4 regions of the Exiguobacterium sp. UBA7533 genome follow, and region 2 is predicted to be linked to each of the others. Evidence: predicted binding sites of a transcription regulator. Region 2 holds the regulator's gene; each other region holds the start of a gene.

The links. The regulator LexA, encoded in region 2, represses DNA repair genes until DNA is damaged. The targets are predictions, from matches to a motif close to CGAACATATGTTCG.
Positions count from the first base shown of each region.
Region 1: the regulator LexA is predicted to act here: its motif matches at 1,698-1,711, upstream of B2U10_RS04905 (NUMOD4 domain-containing protein).
Region 3: the regulator LexA is predicted to act here: its motif matches at 3,683-3,696, upstream of uvrB (excinuclease ABC subunit UvrB).
Region 4: the regulator LexA is predicted to act here: its motif matches at 4,089-4,102, upstream of B2U10_RS05435 (DNA polymerase thumb domain-containing protein).

Region 1 covers NZ_DLMP01000002.1:152,984-160,377, forward strand. The annotation lists gene B2U10_RS04890 (DNA alkylation repair protein) at 1-680, shown strand, start outside; gene B2U10_RS04895 (GNAT family N-acetyltransferase) at 681-1,022, shown strand; gene B2U10_RS04900 (AAA family ATPase) at 1,060-1,638, opposite strand; gene B2U10_RS04905 (NUMOD4 domain-containing protein) at 1,771-2,298, shown strand; gene B2U10_RS04910 (methyl-accepting chemotaxis protein) at 2,346-3,995, opposite strand; gene B2U10_RS04915 (hypothetical protein) at 4,083-4,259, opposite strand; gene B2U10_RS04920 (NUDIX hydrolase) at 4,403-4,807, opposite strand; gene B2U10_RS04925 (Type 1 glutamine amidotransferase-like domain-containing protein) at 4,804-5,454, opposite strand; gene B2U10_RS04930 (ABC transporter permease) at 5,503-6,501, opposite strand; gene B2U10_RS04935 (ABC transporter ATP-binding protein) at 6,494-7,174, opposite strand; gene B2U10_RS04940 (hypothetical protein) at 7,324-7,394, shown strand, end outside.
Region 2 covers NZ_DLMP01000003.1:5,217-12,610, reverse strand. The annotation lists gene dhaL (dihydroxyacetone kinase subunit DhaL) at 1-118, shown strand, start outside; gene dhaM (dihydroxyacetone kinase phosphoryl donor subunit DhaM) at 111-479, shown strand; gene B2U10_RS05595 (hypothetical protein) at 567-887, opposite strand; gene glpK (glycerol kinase GlpK) at 966-2,468, opposite strand; gene B2U10_RS05585 (MIP/aquaporin family protein) at 2,512-3,213, opposite strand; gene B2U10_RS05580 (metal-binding protein) at 3,400-3,870, opposite strand; gene lexA (transcriptional repressor LexA) at 3,902-4,516, opposite strand; gene yneA (cell division suppressor protein YneA) at 4,728-5,015, shown strand; gene B2U10_RS05565 (YneB family resolvase-like protein) at 5,061-5,714, shown strand; gene B2U10_RS05560 (DUF896 domain-containing protein) at 5,828-6,064, shown strand; gene tkt (transketolase) at 6,343-7,394, shown strand, end outside.
Region 3 covers NZ_DLMP01000001.1:644,879-652,272, reverse strand. The annotation lists gene B2U10_RS03260 (M23 family metallopeptidase) at 1-839, shown strand, start outside; gene B2U10_RS03255 (S41 family peptidase) at 933-2,357, shown strand; gene B2U10_RS03250 (PDZ domain-containing protein) at 2,380-3,543, shown strand; gene uvrB (excinuclease ABC subunit UvrB) at 3,750-5,717, shown strand; gene uvrA (excinuclease ABC subunit UvrA) at 5,719-7,394, shown strand, end outside.
Region 4 covers NZ_DLMP01000002.1:259,376-266,769, forward strand. The annotation lists gene B2U10_RS05420 (heavy metal translocating P-type ATPase) at 1-1,515, shown strand, start outside; gene B2U10_RS05425 (ZIP family metal transporter) at 1,567-2,379, opposite strand; gene B2U10_RS05430 (YolD-like family protein) at 2,431-2,760, opposite strand; gene B2U10_RS05435 (DNA polymerase thumb domain-containing protein) at 2,744-4,066, opposite strand; gene B2U10_RS05440 (pentapeptide repeat-containing protein) at 4,243-4,881, shown strand; gene B2U10_RS05445 (MBL fold metallo-hydrolase) at 4,930-5,685, opposite strand; gene B2U10_RS05450 (arsinothricin resistance N-acetyltransferase ArsN1 family A) at 5,746-6,234, opposite strand; gene B2U10_RS05455 (1,2-dihydroxy-3-keto-5-methylthiopentene dioxygenase) at 6,360-6,896, opposite strand; gene B2U10_RS05460 (methylthioribulose 1-phosphate dehydratase) at 6,913-7,394, opposite strand, start outside.

The sequences.
Region 1 (7,394 bases), on a different contig from region 2:
ATCTCGAGCAAGCACTCATGTGGGCAACATCAGACGATGAACATGTTCGGCGCTTAGCGTCGGAAGGGACACGACCGCGTCTGCCATGGGGACAAGCGATTCCGAGTCTGATTGCTGATCCGCGACCGGCGTTACCGGTTCTTGACGCGTTACTACAGGATCCGTCACTCTACGTCCGAAAAAGTGTCGCCAATCACTTGAACGATATTTCAAAGACACATCCGGAATATCTGATTGAGCGGATCGAACGTCATTTAGGAACAGATCCGAACACGGACTGGATTTTGCGCCACGCCTCCCGGACGTTACTCAAACGCGGAAATCCAGAAGTCTTACAATTGTTCGGTCACGTTACGCAAGGTGAGGTCGAGATTACAAATTTAGTCGTCTCGCCGGTTACGATTGGCGGAGAGCTCGACTTCTCGTTCACCGTGACGAGTTCTGTTCCACAACGTTTACGCTTGGAGTACGCGATCGATTACGTCAAACAACGCAGAACGAGTCGGAAGGTGTTTCAACTGCGGGAGCGGGAAGTTAAAGGTGTCTTACAAGTCGAAAGACGCCAATCGTTTCGGAACATGACGACGCGTGTCCATTATCCTGGTACACACACATTGACGATTTTGATTAATGGAGAGGCTTACGCGACAGCAACGTTTGAGGTCGAGGAGGAGAGCTGAATGCAAGGACGGCATCCGGATTTTAAAACGTCACGATTATTTGTCGAAGCAACGGATGAAGAATCGGGTTGTAAGTGGACGTTGCATACGATACGTGAGAAAACGATCATCGGAACGATTATCTTCACTTGGAATGCATCCACCGGAACCTTACGTTACACGACGACTGATGAGGACGATCGGCACGGGTACATCACAGAAGCCTTGACGTCGATTTTGTCTTATCTCGCACGGACGTTATTACTGACGCGTGTTTATAGTGAAGCGGGCAGTGACACGGTCTGGCGTCGGAACGGATTTCAGTTGCAGGCGAATCGATATGCACGCGAACTTCATCATTAAAGCCCCGTCTGCTGAGCAGAACAGGGCTTATTTGTGATTAGACCGTTGTTTTCGACCAGTTGAAATGTTCGCAAATCGCTTCAGCGCTTTCACGCGCACTTAACTGTTCCGTATCAAGAAAGAGGTAATTGACGTCCGGCAATTCGCCTGGTAGCGAGCGTGTCCGGTATCCGTCCGCCGTCTCGCGTAAGTCTTGTTCAGAAGCAGCGAGGTCGCGCTTCGTCACTTTGTGCGTCAATCGGTTTTCGGTCGTGTTCCGGTGCAGACGGGTCGCGACCGGCGCATCCAGTTCAACGATATAGACGTCAGCACCTGCTTGTTCGAACAACTCAACCGTTTCTTCGATGAACTCGAGACCACCACCTTCGACGCCGAATAGACAGAGGAATGTAAACAGGACACCTTCAAGCGAACTGTTCGCCATTTCCTTGAACATCTCGCGCCGAATCGTATCTTTTAAGCGGTGATGGGCGGGTTCAGAGAAATCAAAGTAAGGCAATAACAAGTCGATCGTCTGGTGGTTATGGAAGACTTTCATCTCCGTCAACCGTTCGATTTCCTGACCAATCGTCATCTTTCCGACTGCTTGGGGACCAAGTAACAAGACAAATTTCATGGACGAACCTCATTTCCTTTTTCTGCTAAGAATAGCACATTCCGATGAGTGACATCACTAGAACGTTTGTTCGTAATTTGGTATAATTCAGGTATGAAGTCCCGTCGTGTCCTTGTCTGAAGGAGGACAACTATGCAAGAGCAATGGAAGGCCGTCATCGGCTATGTAGGTATATATGAAGTCTCGTCACTTGGTCGCGTAAGGTCGCTTGATCGGACAATCGTGACGTGTCGCGGCGTCCGACAACGCCGAAAAGGTGTCTTGCTCCGACCGCGGCTCAATCGGGAAGGATATCGGAAAGTCACGCTCTATCAACGGGGGCGAGGAGAACGAGTGCAGGTCGGTCTACTCGTTGCGCAAGCTTTTCTGACGTTCGACGTTACGGAAGCGCGACTCGTCCGACGTAACGGTAAACGAGCTGACGATCAGTTATCGAATTTAGACGTTCTGCCTTCGATCGATCAGCAGTATACCGAACTACTTGGTGAGTTTGATCTCTTATTAGAACAACATGTGACACTGTCATCATTCCAGATTCGAGCGATTCGCGCCCAATATGAAAAAGGGAAGACGATTCGTCAACTGGCGGAGCAGTATCAGGTGACTGAGAACCGGATTCGCAATATCATCGATAAAAAGGAAGCACGTTATATCGGCTGAGAATAGAGGAAAAGAGCGCTTGCCAGGAATGGCAGGCGCTCTTTTTGTTAAGACGACGATTCGCTCGAGCGAACGGTCTGTTGCAACGAACTGATCCGTGACTCGAGTACCGCGCTATGTGTCTTCAATTCCGTTTGCTGAATGACGTGGTGTTGCATTTGATCCCCGAGTACTTGGCTATAGGACGAGAGCTCTGACATCAACTTTTGGACAGATTGTAGATGCTGTTGCATATTCGACTGGACTTCTGCGACGATTTGACGTTGGTGTTCAACGGTCCCCAGTGTCGTCTCGATCGTCGTCGCTTCAGTCAGCATCTGTTGCAAGTGCTCTGTTGCCGTCTCGAGCTGTTGTGACGTCGAGAGAAACCGTTCCGTCATCTGCGAGAGCGCTTGTTCGACTTGATTGAGCCCTGTCGTCCACGTCTGATTGACCTGACGGATGTGGTCCGTACTCGTCCGGATATCGATGGCTAGTTTTTCGACTTCCTTGGCCACGACCGTGAAGCCACGACCGGCTTCGCCAGCACGAGTTGCCTCGATTAGCGCATTTAGCGATAGGCGGCGCGTCTCTTCAGCGACACGCTGGATGTGGGAAATCGAGGTCTCCATCTGCTGCTGTAGATGTGAGGTCTGTTGCAAGATTTGCTCTGTCGTCGCGGATTGTTCCTTCAGCAAGTAGCTTTCTTGTTGTAATGTCCCAAGTGTCGTGTGATTCGTCTGAACAGTCTGTTGAAAACGAGTTACGGCACGTTGGCTGTTCAGAAGTGTCGTTTGCATTTCGCTTAACGCATCGTGTCCTTGGGCAGTCAAACGTGTGGAGGCGATGATCGTCTGATTCATCTGCGTCGATTGCGAAAGTAAGGAACCGGCGACTTCATCGACGGCATGCACCGATTCATCCATCGCGGATAAGTGCGATGAAAAGTGGGGCTGGACGGATTCAAGTTCCTGACTGGCTTGTTGCATTTCGGCCGTCAAATCCCCAATCTGTTGCATCAATTGATTGTATTGAAACGTCAGCTGTTGTAACTCAAAGGTCGTCGTCTTAAGTGTTAACGGACGATACGATCGCTTCGCATGGGCTTCTTCAATCTGTAGAGCGAGTTTCGATAACGGTGCTAGTTGTCGTTGAATTCGCCAGCGGATCAAGAGGCTGATGCTGACAAGTGTGATCACGCTCACCCAGATGAGTGTCCAAGCTAAATCTCGAGCAGGAGCGATTAATTTATCGCGATCGGTCGTCAGCAAGATGACGTCATCAAGTTCCGGAATCGTCATCGCGACAAGAAACTGGTCTTGATTTGAAAAGGCATATGTACGAGCTGTTTTTAAATGCTGTAGTAGTTGTTTCCGTTTTGCTGGGTCGAGTGTCAACGGTCGGAACGCCTCACTCGTGTTCAGGCTCTGAAAGCGAGTCGTGTAGTCATCACGTGATAAGTCGGTTCGCTGTTGCTGTTGCAATCGTTTAATGGCACGCGTACGGTCTGTTGCGTCATTCGGATATGCGAGAAACGTTGCCCGGACGTTCACGTCAAACATCGTTAATTCGCGCATCAGCCGTTCCTCAGTCGCTGCGACGGATTGTTGGTACGACGCGTAAACACTCAGACCACTGATCACGATCAGTCCGATGGCGACGATCGGAATCAGCCATCCATTTAATTGTTGTGCCAGTAATCGTTTTTTCTTTGGCATAAAACATCTCCTCCCGTATTCCTATCGGGAGGAGATAGCTCAACATGTATGAAGGCGTTGTACGACTTGTGTAAAGGTCTTGTGAATCTAGTTCACGTAAATCGGAAGGACAGTCGCAAGATGTGTCATAAGTGCTTGTGTCTCTTCTTTTGGTTCAGACGTGACATAAATGATCAATGCAGCAGCAACGATGACAAAGATGGCAATGACAAGAATGATGAAGAACGGCATCTTACTTTTTCGTTTTTCGGCTTGACGGTCCATGAAAGATTCCCCCTTAATAATGTATACGATAGATATATTTAAGGGATTCCCTGTTCATTACTTTAAAAACACGACAACTGTCCGGTAATGAAAAAAATACTGCCTTGTCTGACGAGAGCGTTGGACAAGACAGTATATTACGTTCAACTAAGGAGAGACCAGACGTCATATCGCTCAAAATCAGCCAAAATATTTGGCGCAATCAACTGACGGATCATTTCTTCGTCCGCCCAGAGATAAGCGTCGTGTTCTGCGGATAACTGAACGCTCGTCTGGTTCGTCGAGCAGACGTACATCAACAAAATGATTTGCCGATCGGGATGCGTTAGGAAGCTAGAGGCATAGAGTAGACGTTCTGGCGTAACCGTCAACTGTGTCTCTTCTTTTATCTCGCGAACAAGGCTGTCGAGCGGCAGTTCACCGAAGTCGATCTTTCCACCTGGACATTCCCATGTTCCGCCGCCGAAGTCAGCGACAGCCCGGCGGACGATCAAGAGACGTTGCTCGTGAATGATGATGCCTTTGACGGCAGGGACGATCGCCGTCATCTGACGGGACTCCGCGATAACACGACGGGATCGGTTCCTTCTGTTTCAATCAGGTACTGATCGCACAGATAGATCCCGCTTGCGTCGGCAAGTCCGAAGGCACGGCTCGTGCCTTCTTCCGTAAAGGATTGCACGAGGTGGGCGGCTTCGCCCCACGTCTCGTAATGCACACAGACGACCGCGTCTTTCAGCAGGGCAAGACCAGGCAAGCGAAGACGTCGATTGTCGCGTTGGTCGATCTCCGGAATCACACAACGTTCGGGTGAAACGAGGGCACCGGCAGAAAAGCCAGCGACCGGAACACCGTTTACGAAACGCGACTGGATGATGTCACCAATCGGTGTCGCGACCAAGTATTGCTGATACAATTCGGTCTCGCCACCGGAGAGGATGACCCCTTGACATTGCTGTAGTTGCGCAAGCTGTTCATCCGTTGGCGCGTCAGACAGTGGTAGATGGACGAAGGACGCAATACCCTCTTCCTGCAACGCTTCCGTATAGATCGAGGCGTAGGTCACCCAGTCCTTACCAGTACGTGGGACATACAGAATCGCGACCGGACCACCATTTGTTAATGCAGCAAACCGTTTTCGCAAATTCGGTGTAAATGGAGGACCGCCTCCAAATAAGAATAAATGAGTACGCATGAAGTCATCCCTCCAACTATGTATTAGAAAAAGTATAGCAGAAATCAATCAATTGGAAATATGTTGGTAGAATGATTGTCTGCGGAACCACGTGTGATGTTGTTTCCGTTCTTGAAAGAGAACGAATAGTACGAAGGTGATGACGAGACCGCGTCCAATCCATGGTAAGACGAGAAGACCGTAGTTCATCGCAGCGAACAGCTGGAGCAAGAAGCGGCGCTTACTCGGATCCCGCAGATACGTGAGCAGTGGGAGTTGCTGGTGCGTTTTCTTGAATAGTCGCAGATGAAGGAAGGGTCGCTTTCGATGAGACGGCTTCGGTAAGGCACCGTTCAACTCAAGGACGGTTGTTGATAAACTCGACTGTCGTTTCATCGACAACAGAATGTCCTCCGTTAATCCGTCCTCACGTCGTGACCAGTGCCGGACATGGAGAGATCCGAACAGTAACACACCCAGTGCGACAACGAAGAGAACAGGGTGCGGTTGAAGCCAAAGCAGGAGCAACAGGGAGATGCGTCCTGCTGCCAGGAAGAGATGACCGCTCCATTTCCGCAAGAATTGTTGCCCAGATAACCGGTATGTCCAGAAGCTAAAGAACGGTTGGAGTAAAGAAAGCACGAGACTAGTCAGCAGTACGGTGATACTGGATTGGTCAAACCGGATGTGATGTAGCGGGAAACAAAGTAGATGTAAGCCGGCCGTTAATAAGAAAATCCGCACGAAGTGATAGCGAACAGAATACCGCTTCATTCGGACGATCGCTCCAGAAACCGGTTTGAAGAAGAGACGATCCGCCGGTTCGAACCAAGCATAAAAGACGGGCAGGAATCCATACAGAATCCATCCGAGTAAAATCCAAGCGACCGGAACCGTTTGCACCCAGTCCGCTTGACCATTTAAGATCTGAATCGTCTCATAGATGAGGAACAGACCGACTGGAACGACAAGATACAGCAAGATCGTCCAGTCGAAAATTTCCCGAAAGAAGCGACGTTGTTCCGCGTGCCGTCGACGGATCCGTTGCATCAGAAAGGTTTCAATCATGCTTGAGTACCATCGCTTCCATGATGTCGAACAAGCGAGCGCCTGGCTGACCAGCGGCTGCACCGATTTGAGCGAGTGTTCCTTGATGTTTGATGCGTCCCTGATCAATCCAGACGAAGTCGTCACACAGCCGTTCCGCGGAATCAAGGACATGAGTGACGAGCAGAATCGCCACGCCACGCGTTCGTTCTGCTTCAAGTACATGCAATAACCGAATCGTCGCGACCGCGTCGAGACCGACGAACGGTTCATCGATGATCAAGCAGTCCGCGCGTTGCATCAAAGCACAGACGAGCATCACCTTCTGTTTCATTCCTTTAGAAAAAGAGGACACATAGTCACCTGTGACAGTATGCAGTTCGAATGTCTTTAAGAGTCGTTCTGTGTAAGCGTGATCTGTCTCGTGAAGTGAGGCGACCAGCTCAAGGTGCTCGGCAAGCGTCAAATATTCATAATAGGTTGGCTGTTCCGGAATATAGGCGAGTGAGACCGGTAAATCGATCTCTCCTTCGACCCAAGGCAGCGTACCGAACATCGCTTGAATCGTCGTACTTTTTCCCGCACCGTTCGTACCGATCAAACCGGTGATGGATCCAGGGTGTAAAGAAAACGAAATCTCTTGTAAGACGGGTTGACCGACGTCATAACCGGCTTGTTGAATGGATACATGCATGTGAAACATCTCCTTTCACTACATCTACTGATAGAAGAAGAAAAATGTTTCACAGCAACAGAAATCAGCAGAACCATAGTAAAAAATGTAACAGGTTAAAAATAACAAATGGGCTATAATGGAAATATCAATTTTAGAGGATGATCACGGTGCAAACAGTCGAACGAATTTATTTCCGTGAGTCCGGCATGGGAAGAGGACAGACGTTTTGGTGGGACCG
Region 2 (7,394 bases):
TATCGCAACGAAAGGGCGCGCGTCCTACTTCGGTGAAGCGACGGAAGGCGTACAGGACCCAGGTAGTTTATCGAGTGCTTTGCTACTCGGCGAAATCGCGGAGGTGCTTCATGGTTAATCTTGTACTTGTTTCTCATAGTGAAAAACTCGCGGCTGGGCTGAAAGAACTGTTGGCAGAGATGGCACCAGATACGCCAGTCTTAGTAGCAGCCGGTCTTGAAGATGGTAGCATTGGAACAGACGCGACACGAATCGAAGAAACACTGAATACACTAGACGACGATGGAGTCGTCTTAACGGATATTGGTTCTGCGACGATGAACACGGAACTAGCACTTGAATTATACAGTGGCGAACGGACGGTACGTTTTATCGACGCACCACTCGTCGAAGGTGCTTTTCTAGCAGCTGTTTTAAGTGGACAGTCGAAATCCGTCGATGAGATTGAAGACGGATTAAAAAATGAGTTTGGCAAATGAGTAATAAATCCCCCATCGCGAATAGGCGAGGGGGATTTATTTCAATTACTTCTATTCAGATTAAAACTTAGTAGAGAGTCTCATGAATCAAAACGACCGGAGCCACTCTTCTAACCACTCTTTCGGTAAGCAAACTGTAGCTAAATCAAGTGTTTGTAATGCATCCAAAGAATACGTGTTATAAAGATAGAGATCCCATTGTGCATCGATATCGTTTACTACTTCAGTCGCTTGTTCACTTAATGGATAAGTTCCACGTCCGTCAGTTGCAAGATGATAATAATCATTATGGTAGACATTGATCATATACCGGTAACACCAATCTGCCAGTTTTTCATGCGTGATGTTGCCATCAAGCGCGAACTGAATGTATTCTTTTAGCTGTTGATCAGAATAAATGGTATTCATGAGGCACCTCACGCTATATTTTCTATAAGATATCAAAAACCCGGTCCCTCTGTAAAAGGGATCGGGTTATTAATTAACTTATTTCGATGGTTTAAAGACCATTGTCGCTTCCACTGCTTTTTGCCATCCAGCATAGCGTTGTTCACGATCGTCTTCTTTCATCTCTGGTTTAAACTGATGATCGAGCTTCCATTGTTGTTTGATTTCCGCTTTATCTTTCCAGTAACCGACGGCTAATCCAGCAAGATATGCTGCACCGAGTGCTGTCGTTTCGTTGATTTCTGGACGATCGACAGGAACGCCGAGGATGTCCGATTGGAACTGCATCAAGAAGTTATTGGCTACAGCACCACCGTCGACACGAAGTGTTTTCAGTTCGATTCCAGAATCTTGTTCCATCGCTGTCAACACGTCGCGTGTTTGATAAGCGAGTGATTCAAGCGTTGCCCGAACGAAGTGCTCCTTATCTGTTCCGCGTGTTAATCCGAAGATCGCCCCACGAACATCTGAATCCCAATACGGTGCACCAAGACCGACAAAAGCAGGAACGACGTAAACACCGTCTGTTGAATCGACTTTCGTTGCATAGCCTTCTGAATCTTTCGCGTGTTTCAACATACGGAGTCCATCGCGGAGCCACTGGATTGCAGAACCGGCGACGAAGATAGAGCCTTCGAGCGCATATTCGACTTTTCCATCAACGCCCCAAGCAATTGTCGTCAAGAGTCCGTGGTCAGAAGAAACAGCTTTCTCACCTGTGTTCATGAGCATGAAACAACCTGTTCCGTATGTGTTCTTTCCTTCACCTTCTTCAAAACACGTTTGACCAAAGAGTGCAGCTTGTTGGTCACCAGCGATCCCAGCGATTGGCACTTCGTAACCGAAGAAGTGATATGGTACCGTCTTGTCGTAGACTTCACTCGATTGACGAACTTCTGGTAACATTGATGCAGGAACACCGAGGATATCGAGCAACTCTTCATCCCATTTTTGCTCATAGATGTTGTACATCAATGTCCGTGAAGCGTTCGTGTAATCCGTGATATGCGTTTTTCCACCAGACAGTTTCCAAACGAGCCACGTATCAATCGTACCGAAGAGTAATTCACCGTTCTCTGCTTGCTCACGTGCGCCTTCGACATTGTCGAGAATCCATTTGACTTTCGTACCAGAGAAGTAGGCATCAATCAAAAGTCCTGTTTTATCACGGAACTTCTGATTCAAACCTTGTTCTTTTAAGTCGTCACAGATACCAGACGTTTGACGTGATTGCCAAACGAGCGCGTGATAAACCGGTTTACCTGTTTCTTTGTTCCAGACCACTGTCGTTTCACGTTGGTTCGTGATTCCGATTCCGGCGATTTGCTCAGGTTTGATATCTGCTGTTCCGAGTGCTTCAGCCATAACAGCAAGAATCGAACCCCAGATTTCGTTTGCATCGTGCTCGACCCAGCCTGGTTGCGGGAAGTATTGCTTGAATTCCCGTTGTGCCGAGTTGACGATTTTCCCGTCGTGATCGAAGATGATCGCACGTGAGCTTGTCGTACCTTGGTCGAGTGCTAGGATATACTTGTTTTCCATTTCGAAATCCCCCTTGAGCGGTATGTGTTTGTGAAACGTGATCTTAGTAGATCAATTGATAGATGAACACGGCAAGCGCTCCGCCGATGATTGGACCAACAACTGGAATCCATGAGTAGCCCCAGTCAGATGACCCTTTATTCGGAATCGGTAAGATAGCATGTGCGATACGCGGTCCAAGGTCACGGGCCGGGTTGATGGCATATCCTGTTGTACCACCAAGTGATAGACCGATGACGACGACGAGTAAACCGACGATAAGTGGTTTTAAGCCGTCACCGAATGTCGTTAAACCGAGCGCCAAGATACCGAAGACGAGAACGAATGTCCCGATGATTTCAGAAATCAAGTTCGACGGCGTATGGCGAATCGCTGGACCTGTTGCGAACACACCGAGTTTTGCAGCTTGATCATCAGTCGCTTCAAAATGTTTCATGTAATGAAGCCAAACGAGAATGGCGCCGATGAAAGCTCCGACAAGTTGTCCGGCAATATAGACAGGAACGTCTGCCCACGGTAAATCAGAGTTTAAAGCAAGTGCAATTGTTAAAGCAGGGTTCAAGTGCGCTCCACTCTCAGCAGCGACGAATGCTCCTGTCATGACGGCAAGACCCCAAGCGAACGTGATGACAATCCATCCGCTGTTTTCGGACTTCGTCTTTCTCAAGACGACACCGGCGACGACACCATCCCCGAGCAGAATGAGGATCATCGTACCGATCATTTCCAATACAAAGTTATTCATGCAAAAACCCTCCCTTTGGATTAAAGCAAATAATGGTCTTTCTACTTTAAATTACTCCGATTTGATAACGTTTTCAATACATATAATTGAAATATAGGAATGGAAATTTTTTATTTTAATGTTTAAAGATACGAAAAATTGGATAAGAAAACACCTCGTCTTGCCTGCAAGCAAGCAAAAGAGGTGTTAACGACGACGCTTTTTTCTTTTTTTAGGTCGAAACCAACTACTGGAATAATCTAGTAGGATATGAATTGTACTCGCCACCATGATACCAATGACAAAAGCGGGTAGGGAAGCGAACCAGGAATCGATGGTCTCTGACGCGATGACTTGAAAATACAAGCTGAGAAATAATAAGGGAATCACAAGTGCAGCACTATAAAGGAGTCGGATGACATCCCCAATGATCAATCCGTGTGACCAGATCGAGCGGTGGGGCATGATCTTCACATAAGGCATCCACAGGACTCGAAATGGTCCAAAGCGATAATACGGTTCTGACTTTAAATCGAGGTCAGGTGACAACCAAAGCGTACCGACAGCGATACCGATGGCAGTTGGTAACCAATCCGTTTGTTGCGTTGCGACCGAATACGCAACGTAACCCGTCAGTGCGACGGTATTGACGGTATCATGTACATTTCCTGAAGGCATGAAAAAAGACCAGTCGTAACTGGTCCCTCCGTCAATGAATCGTCCGATACACGCCGATTACCTTACCAAGAATGGAGACATTATCGAAATACATCGGATCCATCGAGTCATTTTCTGGTTGTAGACGTACCTGTTGATCTTCTAAGAAGAACCGTTTCACCGTCGCTTCGCTATCTTCGGTCATAGCTACGACGATTTCTCCGTTTTCTGCTGTGTTTTGTTGGCGTACGATGACGCGATCGCCGTCAAGAATACCTGCGTTAATCATTGATTCACCATCGATCGTCAACATGAAGACCGTTTCGTTTCCTACATAATGTGCAGGGAGCGGGAACTGTTCTTCGATGTTTTCAATCGCTGTAATCGGAAGACCAGCTGTGACTTTCCCGATGACGGGAACATGAACGATGGCTTCCGTGATTTCTTCAGGCTTATCAAGCAATATCTCAATCGCACGTGGTTTCGTCGGGTCACGGCGAATCATTCCCCGTTTCTCGAGTCGATCCAAATGACCGTGTACCGTCGAGCTAGACGCGAGTCCGACTGCTTCTCCGATTTCACGAACTGATGGTGGATACCCCTTCAGTTTCACTTCAGAGACGATGTAGTCGAGAATCTCTTGTTGGCGCTTAGACATTTTCCGCATACGAATTGCCACCTCTTTCTGGATTGAAGTTTGAAATGTAAGAATATATGTTTCTAAATTCACTATAACATAGAACAAATGAGCGTACAAACAATTGTTCGACATTTTGTGTTGACCGAACACGGGTTCTGTGTTTATTATGAATTATGCGAACAATTGTTCCGCGAACGTTTATTCTAACTCATTCATTTCATATTTGGAGGGATTCATGATGATTCATACGATTCGTACTCATGCTTTTTCTATTCTCTTCTATGCATTAAGTATTGCCTTCGTGATCTTTTTACTCACACCACGCCCAGATGAAAAGGTAGCACAATTGATGACGGCTTCCGTTACGGTCGATGAGAACGCTACAGTCGAACAAATTGCTGAAGTCTACAATGACGGTTCGATGTCAGATGAGGAATACGTCAACTGGTTGATCAAAAATAATGATGTTGAGACAAAACATGTCATCTCAAAAAGCAAAATCGTTGTACCAATCGCACAACAATGACAAAATGGAAAAGTTGTGAAAGAACGAACAGGGATGTGAGGTACGATGAAGGTCGTGATTTATTGTCGAGTATCGACCGAAAAAGAAGCACAAGATAGTTCGATTGAACGCCAACGGATGGAGCTTTCGAAGGTTGCGTCTCAAAAGGGGTTTGATGTCGTAGATATCGTCTCTGAAAAAGAGAGTGGATATGATGTTGATCGGGAAGGGATGCTAACAGTTCTTGATTATGTGACACGCGATACGGTAGATGCGGTCCTCGTGACGGATGATACACGGATTGGTCGAGGGAATGCAAAAATCGCTATTTTGCATACATTCAAAAAACATGGGGTCCGCTTGATGACGCTTGATTCAGATGGAGAATATCAACTTGCGGATGCAGAAGCGATGGTCCTTGAGATCGTCTCACTCGTGGAAGAATACCAACGGAAACTGCATAATGCAAAAATCGCCCGTGGCATGCGACGAGCAGTCGAACAAGGTTTTCGCCCGGAACGAAATCTCAATCGCCAAGGAGAGAACGCAGGACGTAGTCGAAAAGACGTACCGATCGAAGAAATTGTACGTCTTCGAGAACTCGGATTGACGTTTTCTGATATCGCCATCACCTTGCGGGGGATGGGGCATGATATTTCAAAAGCAACGGTCAATCGTCGATATCTTGAATACCGCGAACTGACACCTAGCCCGGAATGAGAAGCAAGTAACCCGTCGACTGACGCGGTTAACTTGCTTTTTTTTATAAGCTCTTTTACAGTAAGAATACAATTGAACTACTCAAGTTTGAGTCATAAAGAAAGAGGGATTCCATGTTATCACAAGAACAATTAGATCGGATTAATGCATTAGCGAATAAATCAAAAGTTGAGCCGTTATCGGAAGCGGAAACGGCAGAGCAAAAAGAATTACGTGCAGCGTATCTCGCAGCATTCCGTGGATCGTTCAAAAACCAACTCATGGGTATGAAAATCGTCGATGAAGAGGGAACGGACGTAACACCTGAGAAATTGAAACAAGCACAAGAAGAAGAACGGAATAAACAATAATCGTTCGTTTCTTTTATAGAAAAAAGAGGTCTCGCGTCAAGCGGACCTCTTTTTTGTTTAAAGCGAGTATCTTTTTTGTTTAGAGTGAGTAGATGAGGAAACATTGTACGATAGCAATACATCTTAATAGCGATCTTTCATGGATTCATGCATCCTGTATGAGTCGATAGAACGGCTATAGATAGCGCATTCATTTTAATGTGACATACTATTTAGAAAAGTTGTATCACATTTAAGAGTATGCTAAAATGAGTAGGAATTTGTGAAAAAGAGAGAGGATGATTGTTTTGACGAACATGACGACAGTAGAACAATTAGCAATTAATACGATTCGTACCTTATCGATTGATGCCGTACAAAAGGCGAACTCGGGTCACCCAGGTATGCCAATGGGAGCAGCGCCGATGGCATTCTCGCTTTGGGCGGATCATATGAACCACAACCCTAAAAATCCAGAATGGTTCAACCGCGACCGTTTTGTACTTTCAGCCGGACACGGTTCGATGCTTCTCTACTCACTCCTCCACCTATCGGGATACGATCTATCGATGGATGATCTTAAATCATTCCGTCAATGGGGATCAAAAACACCGGGTCATCCGGAATACCGTCACACGGCTGGTGTAGATGCAACAACGGGTCCACTTGGTCAAGGGATCGCGATGGCAGTTGGTATGGCGATGGCAGAACGTCATCTTGAAGCAAAATACAACCGTGACGATCTCAACGTCGTCGATCACTTCACATACGGAATTTGTGGAGATGGAGACTTGATGGAAGGTGTCTCAGCTGAAGCGGCTTCACTCGCAGGTCACCTTGGTCTTGGTAAATTGGTCGTATTGTACGATTCAAACGATATCTCACTTGATGGCGATCTCGATAAATCATTCTCTGAAAACGTCCAGAAACGCTTCGAAGCGTACAACTGGCAAGTCATTCGCGTAGAAGACGGAACGGATATCGATTCGATTTCGAAAGCAATCGCGGCGGCACAAGCAGAGACGACAAAACCGACATTGATTGAAGTCAAAACAGTCATCGGTTTCGGTTCACCGAACAAATCAGGGAAGTCGGCTTCTCACGGTGCACCACTTGGTGAAGCAGAAATCAAATTGACGAAAGCAAGCTACATTTGGGATCACGAAGAGTTCTACGTTCCTGAAGAAGTCAAATCATTGTTTGACGAGCGGGTCGTCCAACGTGGTGCTTCTGCAGAAGACGCATGGAACGAGACAATGAAACAATACGAAGCAGCGCACCCAGAATTGCATGCTGAACTCGTTCGCGCAATCGCAAACGAATTGCCAAGCAACTGGGAAGCAGACCTTCC
Region 3 (7,394 bases), on a different contig from region 2:
TCGTGCTCCAGACACGAATCATTGCGGAATCTGAGCTCAAGCGAAAGCTTGTCGTCCAGTTGAACACGAAGGTCAAGGAACTGCAACAAGAGCAGTTCTCTAAAGCCGAGGAAGCAGAAATTCTCGCGGATCAGCGCCGTCTGATTCAAAACGAATTGATTGCCCTGCAAGAAGCCGAACGGAAAGCAAAAGAAGAAGCGAAACGGAAAGCGGAAGAAGCGGCGCGGGCAGCAGAAGCAAAACGTCAAGCGAAAGCGGAAGAAGCGGCGCGGGCAGCAGAAGCAAAACGTCAAGCGGAAGCGGCAGAAGCGGCACGTGCAGCAGAGGCAAAAAAGAAAAAATCCGATGCTCCAAGTGCGGAACCGACCATTCCTGAAGTCGAGTCACCGACTGCAACGCCGGAGCAACCGGCAGATGCCGTGACGAGTCGTCCGTTCCATTTGCCGGTTCAAGGATATGTCTCGTCGCCGTTCGGTCCCCGAAACAATCCGTTGACAGGGAAGCCGGAGATTCATAAAGGCATTGATCTCGTAAATGCAAAAGGAACACCGATTCATGCAGCGGCAGGTGGTATCGTTCTACGTGCCGGTAGTGCAACAGGTTACGGGAACGTCGTCATGGTGACGCATTTGATTGATGGACAGGTCTACACGACCGTCTATGCACATCTCGATTCGATCAGCGTCTCCGCCGGTCAAACAGTCATGCCGGGTAAGACGGTCGGCACATTAGGTACAACGGGCTGGTCGACAGGTCCGCATTTGCATTTCGAATTGCATAAGGGAGAGTGGGCAGTCGGACAACCGAATGCAGTTGACCCAGCACCGTACATCTTTTGACATCCCACAGAATACTGAAAAGATAGGGTAACCTATCTTTTTTTGCTATACTGAAAAAAATAATGCGTTTTTAATGGAAGTGGGGAATCAAGCGTGAAAAAATCTACAACAGCAGTGATTGCGGTCAGTACCTTCGGGCTTGGTTTAGGGGCAGGTGCCGTCGGTATGTTAGCGGCTGGCGGAACAGATTCCGTTGCAACGCAGTCATCATCTTCGAATGCGACGGGTGATTGGAAAAAAATCGACCAGGTCCGGCAGATGATCGAACAAAATTATCTAAAAGACGTGACAGATAAAGAGTTACTCGATGGTGCGTTATCTGGCATGACAGAAGTGCTTAACGATCCATATTCCGTTTATATGGATGAGTCGGAAACGGCATCGTTTAATACGAATCTGTCGTCTTCGTTTGAAGGGATCGGTGCGACGCTTGAACAAAAAGGTGAGTCGATCGTCATCGTCTCGCCGATCAAAGGATCACCTGCTGAAAAAGCTGGTATCAAACCAGGTGACGTCATCCTAGAAATCGATGGTAAGTCGACAAAAGGGCAAAAGACGGATCAAGCCGTTAAAAAAATTCGTGGTGAAAAAGGAACGAATGTCGTCCTGACGATTCAGCGTAGCGGACAAGACGCGATGGAGATCACGATTAAACGCGATACGATTCCAATCGAGACGGTCTATACGTCAACGGAGAATGTCAACGGCAAGAAGATCGGTGTCTTACAAGTAACACAGTTCTCGGAACCGACAGCAGAAGAGTTCGAGAAGGGGTTGACGAAACTCGAGAGTCAGAACATTGATGGACTCGTCATCGATGTACGCGGAAATCCGGGTGGTCTTTTGACGGCTGTCTCGAAAATGATCGCTCCGTTCATTCCGAAAGACGTGCCGATTTATCAAGTCGAGAACAATAAAGGCGAGCGCCAGCAGGAATTCGGGAAGGCAGACGAGAAGAAACCATATAACATCGTCGTCTTAGAAGACGGCGGATCGGCCTCAGCGTCCGAGATCCTTGCAGCCGGACTGAAGGAAGGAGCTGGCGCCGAAGTCGTCGGTACGAAGTCGTTCGGGAAAGGGATCGTCCAAAGTGCGTATGATTTGAAGGACGGTAGTGACCTGAAGTTAACGACGAACAAATGGCTGACACCAGACGGAAACTGGATCCACAAAAAAGGGGTCAAGCCGACGGTCGAAGTCAAACAACCGGCGTACTTCAACGTCACGAAAATTTTGACTGATCAAAAGTCACTCGCTGTCGGCGATTACGGAAAATCAGTCGAGAATGCCCACCTTGTCCTCGAAGCGATCGGTTATAAGCCAAAAGGACAGGACGGCTATTTCGGTGACACGATGAAACAAGCTGTCGAGGCTTTGCAAAAGGACGCGAAACTTGACGTCACTGGAAAAATCGATCAGCAGACAGCGGGTGAGATGGAGACGCGTCTCCTGAAGAAACTCCAGGACGATAAGAATGACGTCCAACGGAAAAAAGCACTCGAGGTCGCTGCTCAATAATAAGGAATGGAAAGAGGTCTGAATGCGCGTGGAATTACTCGATGAAATTGGTTGGACCGCGATTAGTCTCATCGCCAGTCCGACCTTGTGGTTAGCACTCCTTGTCAGTTGGGTCATCGGCATCCGGCGTGTCAAACGGGAACGCGGACTGTTTCGCTCCCGGACATACGGTAAACGAAGCGATGTCCTCGAAACACTTTTACCAGGCCTACTCGTCGGTCTCGTCTTGTCCGTCGTCAGCGGATGGCTCGGATTGACAGTGACACCGCAGTACGCTCTACTGTTGCTTGGACTTTCGAGCGTCCTGCTGTTGATTGGTGTCGTTCGTTTGAACCTGCCACTCTGGCCGATCGTCTTGCTTGGACTGACCGGCTGGTTCGTGATAGATTCACGTCTTGATCCGGTTCGAGCGGTTGAGCCAAAGATGATTTTATTGCTTGCGACGTTGACGCTCGTCGCGGAATGTCTACTCGTCTGGTGGCGCGGAAAGCGACGCCTGTCACCGTCACTCGTCGTTTCGAAGCGTGGTCGCTTCATCGGTGGGCTGTCGGCAAATAAGCTTTGGCTGTTACCTCTACTTGTTTTCGTTCCGGGCGACGTGCTTGAAGCCTGGTGGCCACGCTACAGCTTCCCGGAACTCGTTCCGGTCGTTCTCTGGTTACCGATCGGTTTCAGTTTCCTTTTTACAGGTAAGCTGCCGAAAGAATTGATGCGTCCGCTCGTTCAAGGACGTTTGATCACGAGTCTTGTTGCAGTTTTATTGACGGTTCTTGCGTACGTGACTGGTCAAGCTGAATGGCTCTACGGAATCGTCTTGTTGCTCGTCCTGCACATTTTGTTGCACCAGCGGGTCAAACGCTTGAACCGGGCGCAAACGCCGTTGTTCCTCAATGGAACACGTGGTGCCGTCATCCTTGGAACACTTCCCGATAAACCGGCTGCTGAGATGGGCTTGATTCCAGGTGAAGCCATCTATAAGGTCAACGGTGAAAAGGTCGACTCGGAAGCATCGTTCTATGAAGCCATCCAAAAACACAAACCGTATCTGCGTCTTGAAGTCATGAACCATAACGGCGACATCCGTTTTGCGCAACGTGCCTTTTATGAACAAGATCATCATGAGCTCGGTATCCTCTTCGTCAACGAACCGGTCCACGGTCGGACGAAGGTGCGATCCCTCCATTAAGAAGCCGATCCCTGTCACGCAACATTCGTGATGGGGATTTTTTTGTGAGCAAAAAAATTGATGCCCAACACTCGAAGCAAAAAGAAACTTTTGCATTTTCGAAAAAAAGGGTAACTTCCTAAAAGGAGCACTTCATAATCGAATGTTTGTTCGTAAAGTGGTACAATAGAAATAGATTTTTTAACGTGATGAGGGGGAAGCAAACGATGGATTTTGAACTCGTTTCACCATTTGAACCAGGCGGTGATCAGCCGACGGCGATCGAAAAATTGGTGACTGGGCTAAAACAAGGCGAACGACATCAGACGTTGCTTGGGGCGACCGGTACCGGGAAGACGTTCACGGTCTCGAACGTCATCAAGGAAATCAAGAAACCGACACTCGTCCTTGCCCATAACAAAACACTAGCGGGACAACTCTACTCGGAGTTCAAGGAATTCTTCCCAAATAATGCGGTCGAATACTTCGTTAGTTTTTATGATTATTACCAACCGGAAGCGTACGTTCCGTCGACGGATACGTTCATTGAGAAGGACTCTTCGATCAACGATGAGATCGATAAGTTGCGTCACTCGGCAACGTCCGCCCTGTTTGAACGAGAAGACGTCTTGATCGTCGCGTCCGTTTCGTGTATCTATGGTCTCGGTAATCCGGAAGAGTACAACAACCACGTCTTATCACTGCGTGTCGGCAATGAGATGGGGCGAAACGAGATGCTCCGTCGTCTAATCGACATTCAGTATGAGCGTAACGACATCGACTTCCAGCGCGGACGGTTCCGCGTCCGCGGAGACGTTGTTGAAATTTTCCCGGCGTCACGCGACGAACAGTGTGTCCGGATTGAGTTCTTCGGTGACGAGATCGAACGGATCCGTGACATGGATCCGCTGACAGGTGAGATCGTCGCGGACCGCGAGCACATCTCGATCTTCCCGGCGTCCCACTTCGTGACGGGGGATACCCGTCTACAGAAAGCGATCGCGAACATCGAGAAGGAACTTGAAGTGCAGCTTGCGAAGTTACGTGAAGACAATCAGTTGCTTGAAGCGCAACGGCTCGAACAACGGACGAACTACGATCTTGAGATGATGCGTGAGATGGGCTATTGTTCCGGAATCGAGAACTACTCGCGTCACTTGAACTTGATGCCGGAAGGGGCAACACCGTATACATTGCTCGATTACTTCCCGAAGGACTTTTTACTCGTTGCCGATGAGTCACACGTCACATTGCCACAAATTCGCGGGATGTATAACGGGGACCAGGCACGGAAACAAGTCCTCGTCGATCACGGTTTCCGTCTTCCGTCGGCAAAAGACAACCGTCCGTTACGGTTCGAGGAGTTCGAGGAAAAAGTCAGTCAGGCGATCTATATCTCGGCGACACCAGGACCGTATGAACTCGAACATTCGAAAGAGATGGTCGAGCAAATCATCCGTCCGACCGGTCTCGTTGATCCAACGATCGAGATTCATCCGATCACAGGACAAATCGATTACTTGATGGATAACATCCGTGACCGGGTCGCGAAGAACGAACGTGTTCTCGTCACGACACTGACGAAGAAGATGGCAGAAGATTTGACCGATTACTTGAAAGAGAATGGCGTCAAGGTCAACTACATGCACTCGGAGATCAAGACCCTGGAACGGATTGAAATCATCCGTGACTTGAGGCTCGGAAAATACGATGTCCTTGTCGGGATCAACTTGTTACGAGAAGGACTCGATATTCCGGAAGTCTCACTCGTGACGATTCTTGATGCCGATAAGGAAGGGTTCCTTCGCTCGGACCGTTCGCTGATTCAAACGATTGGTCGGGCGGCTCGGAACTCGGAAGGACACGTCATCTTGTTTGCTGATAAAGTCACCGATTCGATGCAACGCGCAATCGATGAGACGGAACGCCGTCGCGCAATCCAGATGGCGTTCAATGAAGAACATGGCATCACGCCGCAGACGATCAAAAAGGATGTCCGTGGTGTCATCAGTACGACGATCGAGAGCGACGACACCGTCGAAAAACTCGAGAAGTTCAACAAACTCAAAAAACCGGAGCGCGAAACGTTGCTTGAGCAGCTCGACCAAGAGATGCGTCAAGCGGCGAAAGACATGCAGTTCGAACGAGCTGCTGAGCTCCGCGACCTCATATTAGAATTGAAAGCAGGTGCCTAAGTTGGGAGAAAAGAAGAATCAGATTATCATCAAAGGCGCTCGCGTCAATAATCTACAAAACATCGATGTCGAAATCCCCCGCGATCAGCTCGTCGTCTTGACGGGCTTGTCTGGGTCAGGGAAATCGTCGCTTGCCTTCGACACGATTTACGCGGAAGGACAACGACGTTATGTCGAAAGTTTATCAGCCTATGCCCGTCAGTTCCTCGGACAGATGGATAAACCGGATGTCGACACGATCGAAGGACTGAGTCCAGCAATTTCAATCGACCAGAAGACGACGAGTAAAAACCCACGTTCGACGGTCGGAACGGTCACAGAAATCTATGATTATTTGCGTCTATTGTACGCACGAATTGGTAAACCGATTTGTCCGAATCACGGAATCGAGATTTCGAGCCAGACGATTAGTCAGATGGTCGACCAAGTGATGGAGTTACCGGAGCGGACGCGTCTGCAAATCCTCGCGCCAATCGTTTCCGGACGAAAAGGAACGCACGTCAAGGTGCTCGACGATTTGAAGAAGGAAGGTTTCGTCCGCGTCCGTGTCAACGGAGAGACGATGGATCTCGCTGAAGAGATCACGCTTGAGAAAAACAAGAAACACTCGATCGAAGTCGTCGTCGACCGTGTCGTCGTGCGACCAGACGTCGAAGCCCGTCTTGCGGACTCACTTGAGACTGCACTTCGCCTCGCGGATGGTCGGGTCATCGTCGATACAATGGACGGCAACGAATTGTTGTTCAGTGAACATCATGCTTGTCCAATTTGTGGCTTCTCAATCGGCGAACTCGAACCACGGATGTTCTCGTTCAACTCACCGTTTGGTGCTTGTACGTCATGTGATGGTCTCGGAACGAAGCTTGAGGTCGATGTTGATCTCGTCGTGCCGCATCCCGATAAGTCATTGAACGAAGGGGCAATCGTGGCGTGGGAACCAACGAGCTCGCAGTATTATCCACAATTGCTCAAAGCGGTCTGTGACCACTTTAAAATCGATATGGATACACCGTTCGAACAATTGTCAGAAGAACACCGCGAAACGATCTTGAACGGAAACACGAAGGAAGAGATTCACTTCCGTTATGAGAATGACTTCGGGATGGTCCGAAATACGAACCTCTACTTCGAAGGAGTTCTCAATAACTTACAACGTCGCTTCAAGGAGACGTCGTCTGATTATATCCGGGAACAGATGGAAGGCTACATGGCGAAGAAGGCGTGTCCGACGTGTAAAGGACATCGCTTGAAACGGGAATCGCTCGCCGTTAAAGTATCCGATCACCATATCGGTGAAGTGACGAAGATGTCTGTTAAACAAGCGGTCATGTTCTTCGACGAACTACCGGAGAAATTAAGTGAGAAGGATCAGACGATTTCGCGGATGATCGTCCGTGAGATTCATGAACGGGCGTCGTTCCTTGAGAACGTCGGTCTCGATTACCTGACGATCTCACGCGCAGCGGGGACATTATCCGGTGGGGAAGCGCAACGGATTCGTCTTGCGACACAAATCGGTTCGCGTCTGACGGGCGTCCTCTACGTTCTGGATGAACCATCGATCGGCTTACACCAACGCGATAATGATCGTCTGATCAATACGCTGAAGGCGATGCGTGATCTCGGCAATACGCTGATCGTCGTCGAACACGATGAAGATACGATGATGGCAGCCGA
Region 4 (7,394 bases), on a different contig from region 2:
TCGATTTCAGCATTGATGGATATTAGACCACAGCAAGCCGTGCTTGAGGATGGGCGACGTGTGCGACCGGAAGATGTCATTCCAGGACAGCGAATCATCGTCCGTGCTGGGGAACGGATTCCACTTGATGGAACGATCAAGCAAGGTACTGCCTTTCTGGATACGGCAGCATTGACAGGAGAATCGGTTCCTCGGCGTGTTCATGAAACGGATCATGTGCTAGCCGGTACGATCAGCACGGACGGACAGTTAGTGATTGAAGTAGATCGGTCGTATACGGACTCGGCGGTCGCGAAAATCATTTCACTGGTAGAACAAGCCTCTCGTCATAAAGCACCGACGGAAAAGTTCATCACACGATTTGCGCGAGTTTATACGCCGGCTGTTGTCGTGATTGCGCTAATTTTAGCGGTTCTGCCGCCTCTCTTACTGAATGCTTCCTTTAGCGAGTGGACGTACCGGGCGCTTGTCTTTCTCGTCATCAGTTGTCCTTGTGCGCTCATGCTTTCCATCCCGCTCGGCTTTTTTAGTGGAATCGGTGCTGCTTCAAAGCGAGGCATACTCGTCAAAGGCGGAAATCATCTAGAATCGTTGCAACGAATCGATACCCTCGTCTTGGATAAAACAGGTACGTTGACGAAAGGGAATTTTGAAGTCGTCGCTATTCAAGCACATACGATGACGAAACAAGAGTTACTACAAGTAGCAGCTCGGGTGGAACGGCAATCGAATCATCCGATCGCGACTTCAATCGTCCGGGCGGTTGATGGCTTACCATCTAAAGATGGTGGCATTCACTTATCAGAAATAGCAGGGAAAGGCGTCAGTGGGGAGTACGATGGTCGACTGCTGCGTGCAGGAAATGCCGAGTGGTTAAAGGAACTGGGCTTTACACCTGATAAAGAAACCGAAACCGGTACCTATGTTCACATTACTCAGGACCAAGACTATCTGGGATGGATTCGAATTGCAGATCAACTGAAGACGACGACGATGGAAGCGATCATCCAATTGAAAAAGCGAGGCATCCGTCGAATCGTCATGCTGACAGGCGATCGGAAACAGACGGCAGAAGCAATCGGAAAACAGTTGGATCTCGATCACGTCATTGCGAACTTGTTGCCGCATCAAAAAGTCGAAGCGCTGGAAGAACTGATGAAGACAGCAAAAGGAAAAACAGCGTTCGTAGGGGATGGAATAAACGATGCCCCTGTCCTGACACGGGCGGATGTCGGAATCGCCATGGGCGGACTCGGGAGTGATGTGGCGATTGAAGCAGCGGATGTCGTTTTGATGACCGATGAGCCGAAACAGCTTGCCGATGCGATGGATGTTGCCAGAACGACGCGAAAGATCGTCTATCAAAACATCTATTTTGCCCTTGGAATCAAAGCAATCTTTTTGTTACTTGGAGCCTTTGGAATCGCAACGATGTGGGAAGCCGTCTTTGCTGATGTCGGTGTGACAGTGTTAGCGGTCCTGAATGCGACGCGTCTATTAAAGATACGTGCATGAACAAATATGCGATCATTTCCTCTTTTGAGGAGATGATCGCATATTTTTAGATTACCCGAGTGCGACATCGAGAATCATCATGACCGTAAAACCGACCATCAAACCAAGCGTTGCTAAATCGGATCCGTTCTCTGCTTGTGACTCCGGAATCAATTCTTCGACGACGACGAAAATCATCGCTCCGGCAGCAAACGATAACGCATACGGTAGAAGCGGTTGAACGAAGAAGACAGCCGCCGCACCGACCATCGCAGCAATCGGTTCGACGATTGCTGACAATTGACCGTAATGAAAGGCGCGCCGGCGCGACATCCCTTCACCGCGTAACGGAATCGATAACGCAGCACCTTCGGGCATGTTTTGAATGCCAATCCCGAGTGCGAGTGTCAAAGCCCCGGCGACGGTCGCTCCGTCCATATTCAAGGCAGCGGCACCAAAAGCGACACCGATCGCAAGACCTTCCGGAATGTTATGCAACGTGATCGCAAGAAACAGCAACGTCGTTTTCTTAAGTCCTGTTGAAGGACCTTCAGCTGTTTCAAGTGGTGCGGATAAGTGCAAATGCGGTGTGACGAAGTCAAGGAGACGGACGAAAAATCCACCCACAAGGAATCCAATTGCAGCAGGAATCCACGCGATGCCACCGTCCTGCTTCGTGAATTCGATCGCTGGGGCGAGCAAAGACCAGAATGAAGCGGCGATCATGACACCGGCTGCAAAACCAAGCATCATGTTCATGACGCGTTTTTCAATCGTTGTAAAGACGAAAACGAGTGCCGCACCAAGTGCGGTTAATCCCCAAGTCATCATACCGGCAAGTAATGCTTGCACGACGACGGGGAGGGAAGTGAACCAATCCAACATGACTATTCCTTCTTTCCGGGCACGATTTGAAGCGGCGATCTGTATGAAAGCTTACCCGTTTTCGATCCGAACGATTCGTGTGAAGGAGATTTCTACTGCAACACGACCACGCAGAAAGAGAACAGAACGTTCAGGCTCTAGCCGTTCAACAAAACCGACGACCGTCACGTAGCTACTTTCCTTATAATACGTGATTTCGAGTTCGTTTCCTTCTATTAAAGCCTCTTGAAGTAAAAAGTGCCACGATTCTTGCAGTTGTTCATCGATTTCAGGCAAGTCGAGCTGATGCATTTGGACATAATACTCCCGGAGCAATTGCAAGTGCTCCGGCATGAGAAAAGGGATCCACTTTAAATTCCCTCGATCACGATACGCTGTCATGAAGATCACCTCCTGGATGACCGCCAACGAAACGAAGCCGCCGTTTGGCGACGCTCGTATCGAGAAACGAGACAGCGAGACGAATCGTTCCTTTCCCGTAGCGGAGGTTAACGATGTCCATTGCTTTTAATAACCGCCGCCGCTTCCAGAGTCGCGTATTATCCTCGAACAAGGATAACTGTAAGGTGCCTTGATCGGCAGTTAGATGTCCCACTGCGACAGATAAAAAACGAACGGGTTCCCCGTCAAGCCAATTCGGTTCGAATAATTGTAAGACATGACGCAGAATGATTCGCTCATCGGATGTCGGATAAGGCAACCGGACTTGACGCGAGAAGCCACTTCGGACGACGTTTCGAGAATAGCGGACACCGATATGAACAGTCCAACCAACTTGATTCGAAAAGCGGCAACGTGCCGCAACATCCTGCACGAGTTCGTTGAGCACATTCCGGATACGTTCGAATTGATAATAGTCCTGCATCAAGGTCACACTGTGTCCAATCGTCCGTTGAGGGGCTTTCTCGAACAAATGGCGAGGGGCAAGCAGTGTCGGTGACGCGTCAAGACCCCAAGCGTGGTGCCATAGTTCGGCGCCGATGACACCGAAGCGTTCATGTAACTCTTCGACTGGGCGCATGGCAAGGTCACCAATCGTTTCAATCCCCATCATCTGCAGATGTTGTTCCATGCGGTGTCCGACTCCCCACATCTTCCGAATCGGAAAATCATGGAGACGTCGTGCGACATCAGCGTATCCACATTGTGCGATGCCTTCTTTTTTCCCGATTAAGTCAAGCGTCAGTTTCGCGATGACGTTATTTGGACCAATCCCGATGCGGACGTGAATGCCGGTCTGCTTCAGAATCGCTTCTTGAATCTTTTTGGCAGCTTGCAGATCGGAACCAAACAGGCGATCGGTTCCAGTCATGTCAATGAAACTTTCGTCAATCGAATAGACACGAATCGCTTCAGGTGGGGCAAATTGATGCAGGACATCTAAAACACGAATCGACGTTTTCATATAAGCGAGCATGCGCGGTTCGACGAGTTGAATCGTACGACGAATGGCGTAGGGTAATTGCTCGATTTCGTACAGTCGACCGGCTGTCTTGATTCCAAGCGCTTTTAAGGCGGGAGTAGCGGCGAGAATGACAGATCCGCTTCGTTTTAAATCGGAGACGACCGCAAGACGTGTCGTTAAGGGAGGGAGATTGCGATACTGGCATTCACAGCTGGCGTAGAAGGAAACACTGTCAACACAAAAAATACGTTTATTCTGTGGTAAAACGACGGAAGGAAACATTTGAATCACTCCTTTACATAAAAGAACATATGTTCTTGTTTTGATTTTCTTTGACTATAGCATGGTCTCAAAGTGTCTCAAAATAAAAAACTGTTGAAAAAAGAGGGAATTCGAACGATTGACCCTTATGCAAGAGGAGTTTGATACACTAAAGGAGAGAAAAAGGGGGAATTTCTATGAAAGAGATCGTTATCCGTTTACCAGAATTACCGAAAACGCTTCAAGCAGAGACGTTCGATCAAGTCGAAATCGACGATCCATATCTGAAAGGAGCACGTTATGAAAAGGAGTCGATGCCTGTCGAACTGACGGAGCGTATCGATGCCTATCAAGTATGTTTTCAAAATGTCTCGTTCGCGAACCTCACCTTTGACCGCGGTTCGTTCGAAGATATTCGTTTCGAGCAATGTGACTTAACAGGATGTCACTTCCAAGAAACCCGTTTTCACCGCGTGTCTTTCGTCGGATGCCGGATGACGGGTGTTCAGTTTGAAGATTGTACGCTTGATCATCTGACGATCGAAGAAGGACTCGCAGACTATGCCCAGTTCATTCGTAGTACTGTCCGTCATCAGCATTGGAGTGAAACGACGATGAAAGAAGCACAGTTCTTCGAAGTGAAACCGACCCATTGGAAACTCGAAGCGGTCCGGCTTACTGATAGCCAATGGATTGAAACACCATTAAAAGGTCTTGATCTCCGGCAGACGGAACTCTCTGGTATCACAATCGATCCGCGATTTTTACCGGGCGCAGTCATTACGGAAGAACAAGCAGTCGCCTTCGCTCGATTATTAGGATTGGTCATTCCATGAAAAAAGTCTCTTTTCGATGAATTTCGAAAAGAGACTTTTGATTTGTTCTTAAAATGACATCGTTTCGCCATCTTCCGGAATGAGGAAATGGGCAGAGAGGTGGAAAGCAGCTAAAAAGTCAGCAATCATGTCGCGCCGCAGGAGACAGTGATTGACGGACTCGAGGTGCGAGACGATGATCGTTGCTTCCGCTGCTGCTTCGTGTACGGCAAGGAGATCACGCTGCGACATCGTGATCGGTTCTCCCGTCAGGAACTGGGCAGCCCCACTGTTGACGACGATGATATCTGGTGTATGTTGTTCAATCGCATGTGCGACCTCGTCACACCAGATCGTATCACCTGCGATATAAAGCGTCGGTTCGTCCGGATGCGTGAGGACGAGTCCGGAGACATGTCCCATTCGTTCACCGATTTCACCGACACCATGCTGTCCACCTGTTCGATGGACCTGGATATCACCGATCGTCACACCGGAATCGAAGGAAGAGACGTTCGTGAAGCCGGCTTCTCGGATTTGCCGTGCGTCTTCTTCTTGCTGCGCATAGAATGGCAAATGCTTGGGTAGAAATTGTTTTGCAGCATCATCGAAATGATCCGCGTGCAGATGCGTGACGAAGACAGCGTCAGGATCGAGCAGTGTCTTAACATCGACCGGTAAGTCGACGAGTGGATTGGCGACGGCATTCGGCGTTTGACCGAAAGGAGGTAAACTGCCTTTTTCGCCGAGAAACGGATCAATCAGTAAAACTTGATTGGCATACATGACGACAAGCGTCGCATTACGAATTTGTTGAATATCCATTAGGTTCATCCTCTCTCAATGACTCGGATTGATTATTCCCCGTCTGGCATTCAATGAATCCTATCGTAAGCGTTTCTCCATCGCCATGACGTCGACGTATTCGCCGTTCAAGCGACCTTGTTCCTTAAATGTCCCAACAATCCGGAATCCGGAACGGATGTAGAGCTTTTGTCCGATTTTATTGAACGGGAAGGTAAAGAGAATCAGCTTATGCATCTGATGATCGCGCGCATGTTGTTCGGCAGTTTCTAACAACTGTGTCCCGATCCCTTGTCCGCGATGTGTTCGAGTAATGTAGACGGAAATCTCACCAACTGTCGCATAGACAGGACGCGGGTTATACGGATCAAGAGAAATGAAGCCGAGGACACCTGTCTCATCTTCTGCGACATATCCAGCGTAGCGATGCGTACGCTCTGCATACCACTGGGTCATGAACGATAAATCTTTTCGATCCGTCTCAAGCGTTGCGATTCGGTCTTCGATGCCTTCATTATAAATGGATAGAACGGCGGGTAAATCATGTTCCGTTACAGGACGAATATGCATGTTGCTCACTCCCCAATCGCTTTTCCCTCATTATATCTGTTACGTGTCGATGTAGTGATATGTTTGTGAGATAAGAAAAAGCGCCGATTCTCCTTATATAGAAGAAATCAACGCTTTTGTCGTTCTTAAGAGACCGTGGATGTCTCGTTCTCGTAAATTGGAACCCAGCCATCCGTCGTGACGAAAATTCGAACAGCGACGACTTTCCGATCCTCTTGGAGCGTAAAGTAGTGGCGTGTATTGACAGGAACAGAAATCAAATCACCAGGATTGAGTTCGATGTTATAGTAGCCGACTTCTTCGTCTTTGATCGCGAAGACGCCGTGACCGCTTACGATGAAACGGACTTCATCATCCGTGTGATGATGTTCTTTCTGGAAGTTGACGAGCAACTCGTCAAGGTTCGGTGTCGTATCCGAAAGTGAAATGATATCAGCTGTCTGATATCCACGACGTTCTGATACGTCTTTGATTTCTGGAGCGAACGTATCGAGAATCGTTTGTTTGTCGGCATCCGTCAGTGTGAAGTTCTCGACGAGAGGTGCTGGTAGTTTTGAGACGTCCCATTGTTCGTAAAGAACGCCGCGCGATGCGAGGAAGTCAGCGACTTCCGTTTGATCCGTATACCGTGTGTTTGTTTCTTGGAATAAGACTGTTGCCATGAGATGATTCCTCCTTTTAATAGATAGATTGACGGCATGATTGCAACGTCAACGTATAGTTGAATAAAAACTCGAAGGCTTCGAGGTGTTTCTTTGCTTCAAAGGCGGTCGGTGCCCAGACCGTGATTCCGTGATTGCGAATCAGGACGGCACCGCTGTCCGCTGTGACATATGGCGCAAAAGCAGCAGCGAGTGTCGGGATGTCCGCGTGATTCGGAATGATCGGCACCGTGACCGTCGCATCTTCTTCCCAGTGACCGAGTGCCTTGATGATTTCTTGACCGGAGAAGGTGATACTTCCCTGATCGCCATATAACTCCGAAATCACATTGTTCGCAATCGTATGGACATGCAGGGAACATCCGGCGTTCGTTCGGTTGAACACTTCGACATGGAGCAATGTCTCAGCAGAAGGGCGCCCGGATTGCTCGCCGATCAATTGACCGGTCGCATCGACATGAACGAAGTCGTCAGGAGTCGTCTGCCGCTTATCTTTCC